Linked DNA regions of Anatilimnocola floriformis. The protein of the gene in region 1 interacts with the protein of each later gene in a pairwise test. Links are inferred from orthologs where the notes say so. Each region holds a gene or a part of one and is shown in the gene's direction. Other genes may lie near its edges.

Region 1 (8,596 bases):
ACAGAAATTAAGTCTGCCGTGGTTGTTAGCCAAAATATTTTGCGTACTCCGAACACAACGTGTATCAGTTTTCCGATGCTCGATCGCCAGGCTCTCGTAATGGCACTCGATCTGGCCGGCGTGGCTTGTTCAACCGGTTCCGCGTGTGCTAGCGGGTCGAGCGAACCCTCGCCGTCGCTCGTGGCGATGGGGCTACCCGCGGCGGTAATTTCCAGCGCACTCCGCTTCAGCTTGAGTGCGTTGACGACGACGGCCGAAATTGCCGACGCGGCTGAGCGTATCATCAATACTGTCAAGCGGTTACAACCGACGAGAAACTAGTCGAAATCTGTCCACAAGTCCTCGTATTGAGATGCCGAATCCGCTACAATTCGGGGACGATTTTTTAGCTCAAAAGCAGCTTCTTTTTCCGGCCATTTTCGGCGAGTCAAGCGACGCGAAAAGGCCTGCTCGGACGGTTCGGTGATCAGCGGCATTTTAACCATGGCCAGCCCTTCGGCAGCGCGCACTGCGGTGCAATCGCGTACCGCAAATGGTAACAGCGAGCCGTTGTTGTTTGGTCCCGAGAATGCCCTCGTTCGCCGTCTCGAAAGTCTCGTTCACGAAGTGCAGCCGGCCGGCAATCCGCTGGTCTTCTGTGGCGGCAGTGGCACCGGCAAAACTAGCCTGGCCATGTTGCTCGTCGATCTGCGAGCTCAGCACCTGGGAACGAGTCAGGTCTTTCGCACCACCGGTGCCGACTTCGCTCGGGCGGCCAGCCATGCTCACGATACCGACTCGGTGACTGAATATCGCGGTCGCATGGGTCGAGCCGATGTGGTGCTGATTGACGATGTGCACAAGTTGGCCGGTCGGGCAACCGCGCTCGAAGAACTGCAGAACCGGCTCGATGGTTGGCTGCGACGTGGTTCGCTGGTGATTGTTACGCTCAAGCAACTGCCGGCCGAGACCGAGGGTTTGTCGCCGGGTGTGGTCAGCCGGTTATCGTGCGGCCTGTGTGTGCCGTTGTTGCCGCCGGAGGATGGAACCCGCTCAGCGCTCCTGGCGCACTATGCAGAGCGGGAACAGCTCACACTGCCAACCGATGCCCGCGAACGCCTCACTCAGCGTACGGCGGCTGCTCCGGCGTTTCTGACGGCTGCTTCGTTGCGGCATGCCTTGTTGCAATTGGCTCATCTATCGACCGAGAACAAATGCCCGATCGATGCCAGCCTGGTCGACGAATTGCTCGCCGAACATTTGCCCGATGAGAAAGCAACACTGCGACGCATTGCGTCTGCCGTGGCAAAGCATTTCGAGATCTCGCTCTCGTCGCTCAAGGGCGATTGTCGGCAACGAAACCTAGTCCTCGCCCGCGGCGTCGCCGTGCATCTGTCGCGGCAACTCACGTCGGCCAGCTTTGCCACGATTGGCGAATTGCTCGGCAAACGCGACCACACCACCATCCTGCATTCGGCCCGCAAGATCACCGAGCAGATCGATCAAGACTCGCAATTGCGGCAGCATGTGGAAGAACTACGACAGGAACTTTCCGCGAGCGAGGCCCGCGGATGAACCATGAAATTCAATGTGTCTACGTTCAGAAACGGGGCACATTTTGGGGAAAACTCGTCGATGGCTGTCGGTCCTGGCAGGCACAATTCTCGTTGATTTGCGGCTTGTTCGTTCAAGTTGCGACTCATCCACAACCTGCGGCCGTCATGCACAATCGTGCGACAGGCATTCGACTGTTTTTCCACGACGGTTGGCGATCGAATTTTCGAATGCAATCGCTGCCGCCCAAGGGAGTTGGGCGATGTGTCGGTGACTCTATCGACAGCGCAGCGGCTCGCTTTTCTACTACTGCTAAATTTTAAAGAACTTAAAAGACAATAGGCAACGCAAAAGGCGTGAGAGTGAACTTCACACCTTTTGAGCAAACTGAACACCAGGAAGGAATTCGACAGTGAAGATTCGTTGTGATCGTGAGAAGCTCCTCAATTCGTTTCAGACGGCAGCTCTCTTTGCACCTGCTCGCAGCCCGAAAGAGATTCTGCAGAACGTAAAGCTCGAAGTCGAAAAGGACGGAGCGACGTTCTCGGCCACCGATATGGAAGTGGGCGTGCGAGTGAACGTGGAAGGGGTCGAGGTCGACAAGGCCGGGAGCATCGTGTTGCCCGTGAGCCATGTGGGTGCGATCCTCCGCGAGAGCAGCGATGAATTCCTGACGATCGAATCGACCAGCCGTGGCACGGTGGTGAAGGGCGATCGCAGCGAGTTCAAACTCCCGAGCGCCGATCCGGAAGAGTTTCCCGAGGTCGCCAAGTTTGCCGAAGAGAAATATCACGTCATCGCGGCGCCGTTGTTTCGGCAGATCGTCAGCCGTACCGAGTTCGCCACCGATCTGGAGAGCAGCCGATATGCTCTGGGTGGCGTGTTGGTCGAACTCGACGAAAACAAGATCACCGCCGTTGGCACCGATGGCCGGCGGTTGTCGCGGATGGAAGGGCCCGCATCGTCGGTGGGTGGTCACAAGACGGGCGACACGATGACGATCATCCGCACGCAATCGATGCGACTGTTCAATCGTTCGGTGCAAGATTCCGATGGCGAAGTTCACCTGGCCGCTCGCGGCAACGATGTGCTTCTCCGCACGCCGCGGGCCACGTTTTATTCGCGGCTGGTCGAAGGTCGCTTTCCGCGTTGGCGCGATGTGTTTCCGAATCGCCGCGACATGCAGAAGATTCCGCTCACCGTCGGCCCGTTGCACGCGTGCTTGCGCCAGGCAGCCGTCGTGACGAACAACGACAGCCGCGGCATCGATTTCAGCTTCACGGCGGGCACGCTCACGCTCACGTCGTCGACGGCTGATATCGGTCAGGCTCAGGTCGAACTGCCCATCGCCTACGAAGGGCCAGCCATTGTGGTGACGCTCGATCACCGCTTTGTCTCGGACTTTTTGAAGGTGCTCGGCCCCGAGGCCAACATCATTCTCGAGATTGAGAATGGCGAAACGGCTGCCGTCTTTTCCGCCGATGACGACAAGTACGGATATGTCGTCATGCCGTTGTCGCGCGATCGCTAAGTGTGAGTCGCAACACAAGGAGGAGTTTAGTGCCGCCCAGGCCCCAGCCGCCACCAAAGAACGAAACCGAAGCCCAACAGGCCGAGCGTTACCTGCAAGACGACTATCGCCGGCGGCGCGTCCCCGTGCCGCAAGCGAAAAAGATGGGCGACGTCGTCGGTCAACTGCTGGTTAAGCGTGGCTACGCCAACGTGCAACAAGCGGCTTCGCTCGATGCGGTGTGGACCGCCGCGGTCGGTGAACGACTCGCTCCCCAAACCAAAGCCGGCCAGGTGAAGCGCGGCGTGCTGGAAGTCTTCGTTCTCAACTCTGCCGTCATGCAAGAACTAGCCTTCGTCAAAGCGAAGCTGGTGAAAACCCTGGCCACGACAGCAGCGGATCAAAAGATCAAGGACATCAAGTTCCGCGTGGGGAAACTGGGATGAGTGGGACGGCAGCAGGATCGCGTAGCACGAACCCCCAGGTTCGTGTGAGCGATTATCGAAAACACCAGAGACCAAAGTTGTGATGCGTGAACGACTCACACGAACCTAGGAGTTCGTGCTACGTCGCTCGCCGAATTCGCTGGCTAATGCCGCGGATTATGAGTCGAAGAACAAAGTCCGCTAAAGAGAGATAGTGACCGCAATGGCCGATGAAACGAATCCGAATCCCAATAGCGAAGATTACAACTCAGAGTCGATCTCGCACTTGTCCGATGTCGATCACGTTCGGCTGCGGCCGGGTATGTATGTCGGCAATATCGATGAGCAGGGGCTGCATCACCTGGTGTATGAGCTCGTCGACAACGCCATCGATGAAGTGATGGCTGGCCATGCGAAGCACGTGCTGGTCACGATTCGCAACGATGGTTCGTGCAGTGTCGAGGATGACGGCCGCGGCATTCCAGTGGATAAGCACGAAGAGGAATCGGCCAAGCAAGGACGCGATGTCAGTGCGCTCGAAGTGGTGATGACGAACCTCAAAGCTGGCGGCAAGTTCGATAAGAAGAGCTACAAAACCTCGGGCGGTTTGCACGGCATTGGCATCAAAGCCGTGAACTTCCTCTCGCAGTGGTGCGAGGTGCAGGTTTTCCGCAACGGCCATCTGTATCAGCAGGAGTTCGAGCGCGGTATTCCACAAGGAGCGGCCCGCGAAGTCGGCGCCACGAGCAAGCGCGGGACGCGAGTCAGCTTCAAGCCGGACGGCACGATCTTTACGACGACGAAGTTCCAGTTCGACAAGCTACAAAAGCGTTTGCGCGATCTCGCATTCCTCAACAGTGGCGTGCACATCAAATTTCACGATGAGCGGAATGGCCAGACCGAGGAGTTTCACTACGAGCGCGGTATTGTCGAATATGTCGAGTATCTCAATCGCTCGACCGAAGCAATTCACAACGACGTGGTGTACGTGAATGGTGAGAGCGAAGGGATTCAGTACGAAATCGCGCTGCAATATGCGAATGAATACACCGAAAACTTGCACGCGTATGTGAACAACATTCACACGCCCGACGGTGGTACGCATGTGGTTGGTTTCCGAACTGCTCTCACGCGCACGCTGAATACCTATGGCAAGAAGGAGAATATGTTCAGCGATGTGGCGGTGAGTGGCGAAGATTTTCGCGAAGGGTTGACCGTGGTCATCGCGGTCCGCGTGCCGCATCCGCAGTTTCAATCCCAGACGAAGAACCGCCTCCTCAATGCCGAAGTCGAAGGGATCATCAATGCTTCGTTCGGCGAGTATTTCGCCAAGTTCTTGGAGCTGAATCCCAAGGTTGCCAAGACCATCATCAAGAAGGCGCTGCTGGCCGCCGAAGCCCGTGCAGCTGCCCTGAAAGCCAAGAAGTTGATCCGCGATCGCAAGGGAGTGCTCAGTGGCGGCGGTTTGCCGGGCAAGTTGCGCGATTGCCTCAGCAAGAAAATGGAAGAGTGCGAGTTGTACCTGGTCGAAGGTGACTCGGCCGGCGGTTCGGCCGAGGGTGGCCGATTGCGGGACTTCCAAGCCATCTTGCCGCTGCGGGGTAAGATCATCAACGCTTACAAGTCGCGCGAGGACAAAGTGCTCGCCAACGAAGAAGTGCAGAGCATGATCTCGGCGATTGGCGGCGGCTTCGGCGAGGATCAAGATCTCTCGAAGCTGCGATACAACAAGGTCATCATCATGACCGATGCCGACGTCGACGGCTCGCACATTCGCACGCTGCTCCTCTGCTTCTTCTACCGGCAGATGTATTCGCTAATCACCGGCGGCCACGTCTATGTCGCCCAGCCACCGCTGTTCCGCGTGAAGAGCAAGAAGGATACCTACTACGTTCAGACCGAAGAGAAGATGAAGTCGCAGTTGCTCGAAAAGGGCCTCGCCGATTGCGAGCTCGACCTGCGCGACGGCCAGGTGATTCGCGGGGCCGAAATGACGAAGCTCTGCAACATACTCGCCGATATGGAAGATGCGATCATCGCTCTCGAGCGTCGCGGCATCAGCCTGCGAGCCCACGCGCTGCGGCAGGATGCCGATGGCAAGCTGCCGTACTACCACGTCTTTCTCGATGGCAAGGAGCAGTGGTTCGTCACCGGCGCTCAAGTCGATCAATTCAAATCGGAGCACGAAAAAACAGCGGGCCACGAAGTGAAGGTCGATGAATCTTCTTTAGCCGAAACACCCAACACGAGTGCCCACGGCATGCACATTGTCGAGCTGCATGAAATCCGCACGATCAACGCCGGCCTGGGTGAATTGAAGCGGACTTTCAACTTCGACATCAACATTCTCATCCCGCAAGAGCGAACCGGCAGCGATGAAGCGCGCTACGCTCTCCGCCGCGGCGAAAACGAATCCGGCCTGCAGGACCTGCGATCGCTGGTCGGCGCCGTTCGCGATCTGGGTCAAAAGGGCCTGAACGTCACGCGGTTTAAAGGTCTGGGCGAAATGAACGCGGAAGAACTCCGCGAAACCACGCTCGATCCCAACAACCGCACCTTGCTGCAAGTCAGCATGCGCGACGCCGGTTCCGCCGATGAAATGTTCCGCACGCTGATGGGCGAAAAGGTCGAACCACGCCGCGAGTTTATCGAACGGCACGCGCTCGAGGTGAAGAATCTGGATGTGTAGGAGCCGGGCGTATGTCTTAACTCCCTCGCCCCGGTACTCCGGGGAGAGGGTTGGGGTGAGGGGCTGATTCGCGAGAACTCAGCGGGTGATGTGCAATGACCAAAGCACCCAGAAGACATGGCGGGCCGAAAAAGACTCGACCCTACGCGATCGATGGTCGGGATTATTCTGTTTCCATTTCAGCCACAGCAATTGACTTCGACGGCAACGTGCCGCTGTGTGTTTCTTTCCGAGCTGAATTCGGCAATCGGTCCGTCTGCCAGGTGCGTGGCTTGACGAATCGATCGTTCTGGCACGATTATCCGGAGAACACGCCGCGCATCTCCCTCACGCCAAAAATCGTCTGCCAGTTGATTCGCTACGCACACGTGCAAGGCTGGGATCCGGTCGGATCAAAGTCGAACATGGAACTTTCGGCCGACCAGGAATTACTTCACACTCTCGAAGATTCCACTCCGGCTGAATGATGAAATAAGGAATAACTACTTCCCTGGAGTATTCACTTTGATGCTCCACAGCGACCCACCCGCGGTGACAAACAACGTCTTACCATCATCACCGCCGAAGGCGACGTTGGTGGTTTCGTCACGCGGGATCGGCGCGAAGTCGAGCAGCTTGCCGTCCGGTGAAAAGACGTAGACGCCCGCTGTTGGTTTGTCTTGAATTTCGGCAGGCGGGTTGGGTTTGTTGAGGCCGGCGGCGACGAACAGCCGGTCCTTGGCGTCGAGTTTCATGCCGTCCGGGCCGCGAGTCTTGCCCCAGTCGTGCACGAGTTTTTGCGATTTCAGATCGACGCCGCCGTCGGCCTGCAGATCGAATCGCCACAGCTTGCGAGCGCCGCCGACTTCGTCGTTGTTGTTGTCGGCGACAAACAGGGTTTTTTCATCGGCGGTGATCGTCAGGCCATTCGGGCGGTTCACTTCGCGGCCGATCACGCGCGTCACCTTGCCGTCTGGATCGATGCGGTACACACCCTCGACCTTCTTGCCGGCGGCATCGGTCATTTCCATTTTGCTCCGATCGCCGTAGCAAGGATCGGAGAAATAAATGCGCCCCTTCGAATCGACGGTCAGATCGTTCGGTTGATTGTAGCGCTGGCCGTTGTATTTGTCGGTCAGCACGCTCATCTTCTGCGATCCATCGATCAGACAGACCCGACGGCGCTCGGCATCGCAAAAAACAAGACTACCGTCCTTCTTAAACAGCAAGCCGTTCGACCCCGCATCTTGCAGATGGACTGACACCTTGCCATCGCGATCGCGCCGATAAATATGATTGTCGCCACTCGTCAGCAAACCGAGTTCTTTGTGCCAGACCGGCCCTTCGCCGGCGCCTTTCTCTTGCAAGAGTTCGGGCTTCGAGGCAAAGATAGGTTCCTCTTCAGCGCTCGCCATCGACCAGGCAGCAAAGAGACACAGCAGGGCAATAGTGGTTCGCATGGCAGCTCATCCGGAGAAGGGGAGAATCGCCTCATGCTAGTTGCCCAGAGATAGCGCCAGCAACCAGACTCTAGGGAACAGCGGGTTCGATGAGCTGCCAGACCATTTCCGCCATGCGCTGATGTCCGGCCTGTGAGAGATGAATGGAGTCTAGCGTCGAGCCGTTACCGGCGAGAATCGAGAGGAAGCCCCGTTTAGGAATGAGCGCGACATGGTGGCGCTTCGCGGCAGCGCGTTGGACTCGGCCATACTCGTGATAAAACGGCGGCAGGGGCAGTTCGAACATGATGATCTGACAATCACGCTTGCTGAGTTCTGCGAGTAGGGCATTCAGATCGTGATCGAACTGGGCAGAAGTTGTGGAACCGAGCAAATCGTTGCCGCCGATTTCGACGATGACCAGCGGCGCGGTCGGCGGGGTTTTTTGAATACGCTTAAGGGCTGACGCAGCCGTTTCGCCGACGTGCGAAATGTCTTGCACCTCGAGCTGATGTTCGCGGGCGATGATCTTTGGCCAGGTTTCAGTCTGATCATCACCAACGCCCGCCGTGACGGAATCGCCGAGGATGGTGAGCGCTCGATTCGCCGTCGGCTTGATGGTCGGCAGCGCGTGGTACGGCACTTCGACGGCAGCAGCGATTAGCCAAGCCGCGATCATCGCGTGCGGCGCCCAATGCAGCCAATGTTGTTGATAGTGAATCGAGAACCACGGTAACGTGGCAACGATCGCGATGGCATAAAACCAATATGGAATCGCCGTTGAGGAAAGTGTTACCGCGAGCAGGCCCAAGAACATCGCCAGCCAGGTAAGTCTGCGCCATAGGTTGCCGGCGCGCTGCCGCAGGAATGCAGCTGCAACTAACAGCGCGATGCCGGAGAAAAAGCACTGTCCACTGGCGATGTGGTAGACCAGCGGGTTCATGCGTAAAGCCTCGGGTGATGAACTATGCCGCTAGATGTGCGAGTATGGTGAGACTTCATTTTATCTTTCGATGCTTGG
Region 2 (8,673 bases), on another replicon or contig:
TGAAAAATGCCAGATAAACACCTGTCTGCATTTTTCCGTTATTCTGAATATTCCTTCTGCTTTCTGCCTTCTTACTTCTGCCTTCCCCTATGCGCCAACTGACCGTTCTCAAGGATGAAGCCGCCGCGCGCAAGTTTGCGGCTTGGCTGGTGGTGCAGAATATCGAAGCTCGGGCCGACGCCGAAGCGGATGGCTGGTCGATCTGGGTCATCGACGAAGATCAGTTGCCAGCGGCCAGGCAACATCTGGCTCAGTTTCAAGCCGATCCGAATGATCCCCGTTTTCGAAATGCTCAGCAGCAGGCCGCGGCGATCGAGCGCGAGGAACAACAGAAGCGCGAGCGAGCCCAGAAGAACACCATCGAAATGAACCGCCGCTGGGGAACTGGCGGGCAGGTCGCCCGTTCTGCACCGGTTGTGCTGGCGATGATTGCCATCTCGGTGGTTGTGTTCATTCTGACTGATTGGGGCGAGCAAGCCGGGCCGGGCGTGAAGTCCTGGGTGCAGTTCTCGAGTGGCATCGCGGATTTCCAGAAAGTGGATATCGATGGCCAAAAGATGATTCGAGGAATCAAAACCGAGGCCTGGAAAGACGTGCAGGCCGGTCAGATCTGGCGGCTGGTCACCCCCATGTTCCTGCACTTCGGCGTCATGCACATCGTTTTTAACATGATGTGGCTGTATGACTTGGGTGGGCAAATCGAGAGCCGAATTAAGAGCCGCTGGTTTGTGGCCCTGGTGCTGCTGATCGCAGCGACGTCCTGTGTTTCGCAGGTCGTCGTCGACTCGTGGCTGGAGGGGACGACGCTGTTTCCCGACATTGGCAACTTCGGCGGTATGTCGGGCGTCAACTACGGCCTGTTTGGCTTTATCTTTGTGCGATCATACGTGCTGCAAGACCGTAGCTACTTCCTGCACTCCACCACGTCGCTGCTGATGTTCGGCTGGTTGCTGGTTTGCTTTGCGAGCAACTACGGCGTGATCAATCTAGGCCTGGGCTCGGTGGCCAACACCGCGCACGTCGCCGGCATGCTGGCCGGCATGGCGCTCGGCTACGTGCCGCAGCTCGTACGCAGGGCATAGCGATTTCGCAGGCAAATTCAGCGGCCAAATCAACTTGTCGCGCTGCGCTGTGTCAGCAGCTCAAACTGCTTCACGATCAGCGACCAGTGTGACTGCGAACTGTTCACGCGCGTTGATCGCAATGTCTCCAAGCTGCAGCGCTGCGCGTTCCTATCGTGTCGTTCAGCGCGATCAAGCATGTCGCGCGGCGCGATGACGGGCCCCGCGCGACCGTGAAGATGCCGTCACAAACGGCAGCGATGGTAAAGTGTGCAGCCTGCACCGGAATGTAATTCTAGAGAAGAGATGCGGACGATAGTTGTCTTTGTCAGGCGATAGCATTGCTGGTAACTACTGGAGTAGCCAGCCATGCGGCGACAAAGTTCAGCTAACCAGGCAGGTCATCTGGTAAGCGAGCCCTGACAAACGAGTTGCCGGTGAGCAAGGTCACTCACCGGGAACAGGCCGCAGCAACCATCCCATCCAATCATCCCGCAGATTCATCATTTCCGCGCCCACCGCGTGGCGTGTGTAGAGGAAGGAGCCCCCCATGTTGGTCTTGTCGAGGCACCGTGACGAAAGCATCATGATCGGCGACAACATCGTCATCACGATTGTCGATATCCGTGGCGACAAAGTACGTCTGGGCATTGAAGCCCCGTCGGACATTCCGGTTCACCGCCAGGAAGTATACGAAGCCATCCAACGCGAAAATCGCAAAGCCAGTCAACTCCGCCCAGGCGACACCAAAGACCTGGGCCGGACGAACACTGGTACGTAAGCGAGGAAACTGTCTCGCGAAGTTTCCCGGTCAGGATGTTGCTGCCAGCCAGCAATTCCTCTCCCTGGCCACAGCCGCGCTTCAGTATTGTCGGTTGGTTTGAAATTCAGGTGACCGGAGCGCCCGCCTCTCGCGCTCCCTTCGCAATCGTCACCCATCACGGAAGGTGGGGTCGGGATTCCTTCGCGCGGCAAGCGATCGTCCCGGCCCCCGTCTCGGCTTTCGACTTGAAACTCGCTTGTAACAAGTCGATCACCAACAGTTGAATCCCCTGCGAGTTCGGCTACGTTAGGTTGGCCGCAGGAATTCCGTCGCGGAAGCTCCGTTGCGGCCCTCTCCTCTCTGGGGCCAGCCGATGAACACCGCGTTTCGCTTCTGCTGTTTCATGTTGCTCGCGCTCGTTTTACTCGCGCTCGGTGCATCTGCCGCCGAATACAAGAACTTCGACGATGCCCTGCGTGAAGGGACGAAGCTCGCGCGCGACAAGCAGTTCGCCGAGGCGCAAACCGCGCTCGAGACGGCGCTCACACTCGCCAAAGATGATGAAGCGCGCTTGAAGGCTTATCAGGCGCTCGTTGTCCCTTACCGCCAGCTTCCTGAGATCGACAAGATGCTGGTCGCGCAGGACTTTATCATCGCACACAGCGATCAGCGTTCTCGGCGCTCGTTGGCCGCTCGCGATCTCGCTTCGTTCCTGCACCAGCGCGGCAAAGTCGATACCGCCGTCGAACGCTACGAAGCTCGCCTGCAAAAGGATCCGCGCGATCTGCTCGCTCTCAACGTCCTGGCCGTCATTCACAAGAACATTCGCGACGACAAATTGAAAGGGAGCGAGTTTCAGCAGCGGCTGGAATCGGTCAATCTCGAGTGGGCCGAAAAACTCGCCCTGAAACACGAAGCAGCCGCCGCGGCGGCCACGCAGTTGCAAGCCTGGCACTGGAAAGAGGCGGCCCTTGCCTGGGTCGATGCCAACGACAAAGAGAAAGCTCTCATCGCCGCGAAGAAGTCAGCCAGCGCTCCGCCGGAAATGCGATCCGACATTCTCGCGTTCTACTGGCGCGAAGGCTTGGGCCAGGCGTTTCTCAAGGCGGGCGATGCTAAGTCAGCGATCACCCATCTCGAAGCCGCGGCCACTCTCGCGCCGAGTAAGATCCATCGGGATGAAGTGGAAAAGAAGATTGCCGAGGCGAAGGGAACTCCATAGACGAGCCACGGAGCGACTCGGCTATGAATTCAGCCACAGCTCTTTGAACCACTTCAGCTCCGTCGCAATTCCGTCGGCGAGTTCCGCAGGCCGCAGTTCTTTCGGCAGCACGGTCCAGGCGTAGGTTTCCACTTCGTAGTGCCGGCAGTTGCTGTATTCCCACGCGGCTTGCAGGCATTGGCCGATTTGTTCTTGCGTCGACGACAGCCTGCCAAGCTCTTGCTGATAGATGGGAACATGGAAATGGATCCGCCATTCCCCCAGCGATCGGCCTTGCCGCAGATTTTCCTGCAGCAGTTGGCTTTCGCCGGCGAGGGCGAGATGCAGGTCTTCGTAGAAAACGTCTTCGTCGATTCCTTCTTCATTCACGCGGCGAACGGAAGTTTGGTGCAAGTACCGCGGCTCGTTAAAGCTCGATAGATCGTTCAGCGGAATACTCGCCGCCGTGGGCCGTTCGAGGGCATTGAGATCCATCCGCAGCGCGGCCGAAACCTGGATCTTGCCGACCTCGATGCCGGCATCCTGGTACCGCCGCAGCACATCGTCCTGATCTTCAAACATGACGGCTGCGTGGCAAACGTCATGACAAAGGCGGATGTGCCGGCGAACAATCTCTTCATCCTCGCCGCGAAACAGGTTCCACTGGAAGAAGTGAATCGCGTCATCGGCCAACGAGAACACGCAGCCGGGCTCAGGCTCGATGCAGATATAAATCAACCGGCCGGTCCGTTGTTCCAGATCATGCAGGTAATGTGCGACCTGCTTGAGCTGCGCCGCCGCGAGTTGATTCTGCTCGCGATCGGGGCACGGCTGCCCCCAGCCGATCGGCAGCGTCGAGATGCTTCCTTCCTCACCGGCCGGCAGCAACGCGTGCAAAATGTCGATCAGTTGCAGCGTGTAAGCGAGTCGATCGGCATCCCACCAGGTCGGATGATACACACGATGCTTGACCACCTGCTGGTGAAAGTCGCCGTACGGAAAACCGTTGAACGTATACGGCAGCAAACCTTGATCGCGCAGCCAACCGGCAAACGCATCGACTTGTTTTGTCTGCACTAGTTCTCGCGCGCTGGCAGCCGACAACCACAGGCCGATCCCCATCGGCGCGTCGGGCGAATACAGCTGCTTCACGCGAAGCGCATGCTTCTGCAAGTTCGCACGAGTCTCGTCAAGATTCGCGCCGGCGTGAACGTTGGTGCAATAACCAAGAGTGGGAAGCGGAGGCATGAGTGCGGCGCGGAGGGATGAAGGTGGAAGAGAGGAAGGGATGAAGAGAAATACAACGGAATGATTGGAGTCGCCGAATGTTGCTTCAGCTCTTCGTCTCTTCCTCTCTTCGTCCCTCTCCAGCCATCCTAACAAACTCGCAGTGACGCGCGCTACGCGGCTTTCCGCACTAACCGTTCGATCGTCTGCACCAGCGGGCCGTAATGAAACGGCTTGGCAATGAAACGATTGGAGGAAGTCGATTGATCTGGGCGAATCGTACCGAGCACAATCAAGCCGCTGTTCGGCTGGCGGGTTTCGGCGGCGAACTCGTTTTGCAAACGATCGTCGACGGCCGGTTGATCGAAGTCGAGCACAATCACATCAGGCCGTTCCTCGCGAGCTAGTTCGAGCCCCCGCTGCGGCTCGTCGGCTTCAAAAATCCGCAGGCCGCGCAGCTGCAAAATGGTCGCCAGCACTTCGCGAGTCTCTGGCGAAGGCTCGACCAACAGCACGCTGGGAGAATCGGTATTGGGAACGATATGCACGGCAGGCTCCAAGGCGGAGTAAATCAGTCGGCGGGATGTTCGGGCGGGTGGGGAGAATAGCTGCCGCCAGCCGGCGTGTCAAAGCGAGTTTTCCGGCGGAAAAATGCGGCCTGAAAGAGAAAGTGCCGCCACTGCCAGGTCAAGAAACCGAGAGCTGTCCCCTTAGTTGCCTTTAGAGAGCTACCAAGGGGACAGCAGGTTGAGTTGTTCGCCGTCGCTATCGTTCGATTTCAGTATGCTTGCCGTTTTTCGGATTTCAAATTCGGTCGACGGATTTTCGAAAATAGGCAGCGGCGGGCACCCTTGGAAGTGGCGAAATCGGCGGCCGGCGACAGCGTTCGAGCCGGGGTTGAAACAGGCAGCGAAATACGTGTCGCAAATGCCCTGATTTCAACCAGTTGCGGCGACCGCAAACTGCGATCGCCCCTTTGTGATTGCTCGCGAAATTTGCTAAAATTCGAGCCTTCTGCGAGCGCTGATTTGGGAAGCATTTTCAGGCTAATTTCGGGCGCTCCTGCCGGTGGGTTTTCTGGCTCGCCGTTGCTGCTGTTTTTGAAAGGACTCGGTCTTGGCTGACGACGATTTGCCCCCAGTGGATCCCACTGATCCGAATGCGGCTGGCGATGCTCTTCCTCCCAAGGATTTTCGCGATCGGGCCACCGACCAACCGATCGAAGACGAACTCAAGGATAGCTATCTCACGTACGCGATGAGCGTTATCGTGAGCCGCGCGCTGCCGGACGTGCGCGACGGCCTGAAGCCTTCGCAACGGCGCATTTTGGTCGCGATGAACGACCTCAATCTCGGCCCTACTGCCGGCCGTGTGAAGTGCGCCAAGATCTCGGGCGACACCAGCGGTAACTATCACCCGCACGGTGAAGCCGTCATTTATCCGACTCTCGTCCGCATGGCCCAGGAATGGAACATGCGCCATGTGCTAGTCGACAAGCAAGGAAACTTCGGCTCGATCGCCGGTCTCCCTGCAGCCGCCATGCGGTATACCGAAGCCCGGTTGTCGGCCGTCGCTTCGATGATGCTCGAGGATCTCGATCGCGACACGGTCGACTTCCTGCCGACCTACGACGAGCGCAATCTCGAGCCCACCGTGCTGCCGAGCAAGTTTCCCAACTTGCTGGTCAACGGCACGCAAGGGATCGCGGTCGGCATGGCCACCAGCATTCCGCCGCACAACCTGCGCGAAATCTGCGATGCCATGGTCCGCGTGATCGATGAGCCCGATGTCTCGATCGACGAACTGATTGAGCTCGTCCCTGGCCCCGACTTTCCCACGGGGGGCATGATCTGCGGCCGCGCGGGCATTCGCCGCGGTTACATGACGGGCCGCAGCACGATCATCGTCCGCGCTCGGGCCAAGATCGAAGAGTACAAGAAGGAGCGCTTCCGCATCGTCATCACCGAGATCCCTTACCAGGCTCTCCGCGATGTGGTGATGGAAAAAATCGCGGCCCTGGTGAACGAAGACAAGATCAAGGGCATTAGCAGCGTCACCGACTACAGCGATCTCAAGCAGCCGGTGCACATTGTCATCGAGCTGAAGACCAAGACCGATCCCGAGGTGGTCCTCGCTCAGCTGTATCAGTTCTCGCCACTGCAAGATTCGTTTTCAATCAATCTGCTCGCCCTCGTCGACGGCAAGCCGCGTCTGCTGACGCTGAAGCAGATGCTGGAAGAATTTATCCGGCATCGCGTGACGGTCATTCGCCGCCGGACGCAGTTCCTGCTCAGCAAGGCCCGCAAGCGCAAGCACACCATCGAAGGTTTGCTCCTCGCGCTGGCCAATATCGACGAAATCATCCGCATCATTCGCCAGTCGCGCACGGTGGCCGAAGCGAAGACCGGTTTGATGAACGTCGAATGCCCCGCACCAATGATGCAACGGGCCCTCGGCGACGAAGGCTTTAAGGTCTTCGCCTCCGAGCGGGGCGTCGCCGATGCTTACCGTCTGACTGCGGTGCAAGCCGATGCCATTTTGCGGATGACGCTCGGTCAGCTCGTCAATCTCGAACAAGAACGCCTCGGCGGCGAACACGCCGAGCTCTTGAAGGAGATGGGCGAGTATCTGCGGATCTTGTCCGACGAAGCCAACATCCGCGCGATCATTCGCGACGACCTGCTCGAGATTCGCAAGAAGTTCGGTGAGGAACGCCGCACCGAATTGAGTGGCGCCGAGATCGGCCACGTCGATCTTGAAGATCTGATCACCGAAGAAAACATGGTCGTGTCGCTCTCGCACAAGGGCTACATCAAGCGGACCACTTCGAGCGTCTACAAGGCGCAGCGCCGTGGCGGCAAGGGCTTGAAGGGGGCCGATGCCGAGGATGAAGATCCCATCGAGCACCTGTTTGTCGCCAGCACGCACGCTTACCTGATGTTCTTCACGAACATGGGCAAAGTATATTGGCAGAAGGTCTACGACCTGCCCGAAGCCAAGCGCGACGCGAAGGGGCGAGCGATCGTCAATCTGCTCAACCTCGCCGAAGGGGAAAAAGTAGCCGAGTGCCTCGCGGTGCGCGATTACGACTTGCCCGATCATTACCTCATCATGACCACCCGCAACGGCTTGGTGAAAAAGACGCCCCTCGCGCAATACAGCCGGCCGAAGAAGACCGGCATCATCGCCATCAACCTCAAGGAAGGTGACGAGCTCGTCAACGTCGCGATCGGCAAGCCCGGCGACGAACTGATTCTTTCGTCCGCCAAGGGACAAGCCGTTCGCTTCAAGCAATCGACGGTTCGCAGCAGCGGCCGCAACGCGCAAGGCGTAAAGGGGATCAAGCTTCGCAAGGGAGACACCTGCGTCGGCATGGTCGTCGCCGACCCCGATGCCACGCTCCTCACGGTCTGCGAAAAGGGTTACGGCAAGCGCACGCCGATCGGCCCCAACAGCAGCATTCCGGATGTTCCTGAAAGCGAGCTGCCCGAAGGCGAAGAAGCCGCCGAACCCGTTGCCGAGGTCGAAGAGCCGGAGGCCGAGGGTGATGAATCGTCGAGCAACCGCTACCCAACCAAGGGCCGCGGCACGATGGGCGTGCGCGACATCAAGACCACCGACCGCAATGGTCCCGTGGTCGCCGTCGCCGTGGTGCGCGAAACCGACGAACTGCTGATGATGACTGCCCGCGGCAAGCTCCAACGCCTCGCCGCCGGCGACATCAGCGTCATCGGCCGCAACACGCAGGGTGTGCGAATCATGTCGCTCGACGAAGGAGACTCCATCGTCGCCGCCGTCCGCGTGGCCAAGGAAGAAGAAGCGGAACCGGCAGCTGGAGAAACTCCGCCGCCAGCTCCGGCGACTTAGTGATTGTCACCGCCCGTGGTGAAATCACGCCTAAAACGATACTATGAAAACTGGCGGTTGAATTTGTTTTTGCTTCTCGAGGTTGGATCATGCCTGCAGACGATATTTTGCTCGATACCGAAGAACGCATGGAAAAAGCCATCAGCGTGCTGAAGAACGCGCTCGGTGGCATTCGTACGGGTCGCGCGAACCCGGGCCTGGTCGATTCGCTGCGGGTCGAGGTCTACGGCTCGCCCACGCCGATGAAGCAGGTCGCCTCGGTTGGCGCCCCCGAGCCGCAGCAGATCGTCATTCGCCCTTACGACGCCGGCACGATCAAGGACATCGAAAAGGCGATCATCGCCAGCGGCCTCGGGCTTGCGCCGCAGAGCGACGGGCGCGTGATCCGCCTCAACATTCCCCCGCTGACGACCGAAACCCGCCGCAAGCTGGTCGCTCGCATCAAGGAACTGACCGAGGAAAGCAAGGTCGCCATCCGCAACGTCCGTCGCGACGGCAACAAAGCCGCCGACACGGAAGAGAAGGACAAGCTGCTGAGCGAAGACGAGTGCAAG

The links.
Region 2: the proteins of M9Q49_RS29670 (region 1) and gyrA interact in binary tests that used the Escherichia coli proteins (3 or more experiments, as listed by UniProt). The link is inferred for Anatilimnocola floriformis from one-to-one orthologs.

Annotation. Positions count from the first base shown.
Region 1 is NZ_JAMLFW010000002.1:1,238,384-1,246,979, reverse strand. The notes cover bases 3,358-6,424. They hold M9Q49_RS29670 (DNA gyrase subunit B), read left to right. Parts: upstream 3,358-3,691; coding sequence 3,692-6,157; downstream 6,158-6,424. Other genes in these bases: M9Q49_RS29665 (hypothetical protein), read left to right, coding at 6,253-6,424; M9Q49_RS29675 (DUF721 domain-containing protein), read left to right, coding at 3,358-3,489. In the rest of the region: M9Q49_RS29695 (cysteine desulfurase family protein), read left to right, coding at 1-321; M9Q49_RS29690 (hypothetical protein), read right to left, coding at 318-485; M9Q49_RS29685 (helix-turn-helix domain-containing protein), read left to right, coding at 484-1,554; dnaN (DNA polymerase III subunit beta), read left to right, coding at 1,946-3,064; more of M9Q49_RS29675, read left to right, coding at 3,094-3,357; more of M9Q49_RS29665, read left to right, coding at 6,425-6,624; M9Q49_RS29660 (SMP-30/gluconolactonase/LRE family protein), read right to left, coding at 6,640-7,596; M9Q49_RS29655 (SGNH/GDSL hydrolase family protein), read right to left, coding at 7,667-8,518. UniProt on the Escherichia coli protein: DNA gyrase negatively supercoils closed circular double-stranded DNA in an ATP-dependent manner to maintain chromosomes in an underwound state.
Region 2 is NZ_JAMLFW010000001.1:5,496,667-5,505,339, forward strand. Bases 5,176-8,319 are described here. They hold gyrA (DNA gyrase subunit A), read left to right. Parts: upstream 5,176-5,509; coding sequence 5,510-8,119; downstream 8,120-8,319. Other genes in these bases: frr (ribosome recycling factor), read left to right, coding at 8,209-8,319. Also shown: M9Q49_RS21715 (rhomboid family intramembrane serine protease), read left to right, coding at 90-1,082; carbon storage regulator CsrA, read left to right, coding at 1,612-1,842; M9Q49_RS21725 (tetratricopeptide repeat protein), read left to right, coding at 2,198-3,046; metabolite traffic protein EboE, read right to left, coding at 3,068-4,273; M9Q49_RS21735 (response regulator), read right to left, coding at 4,426-4,800; more of frr, read left to right, coding at 8,320-8,673. UniProt on the Escherichia coli protein: A type II topoisomerase that negatively supercoils closed circular double-stranded (ds) DNA in an ATP-dependent manner to maintain chromosomes in an underwound state.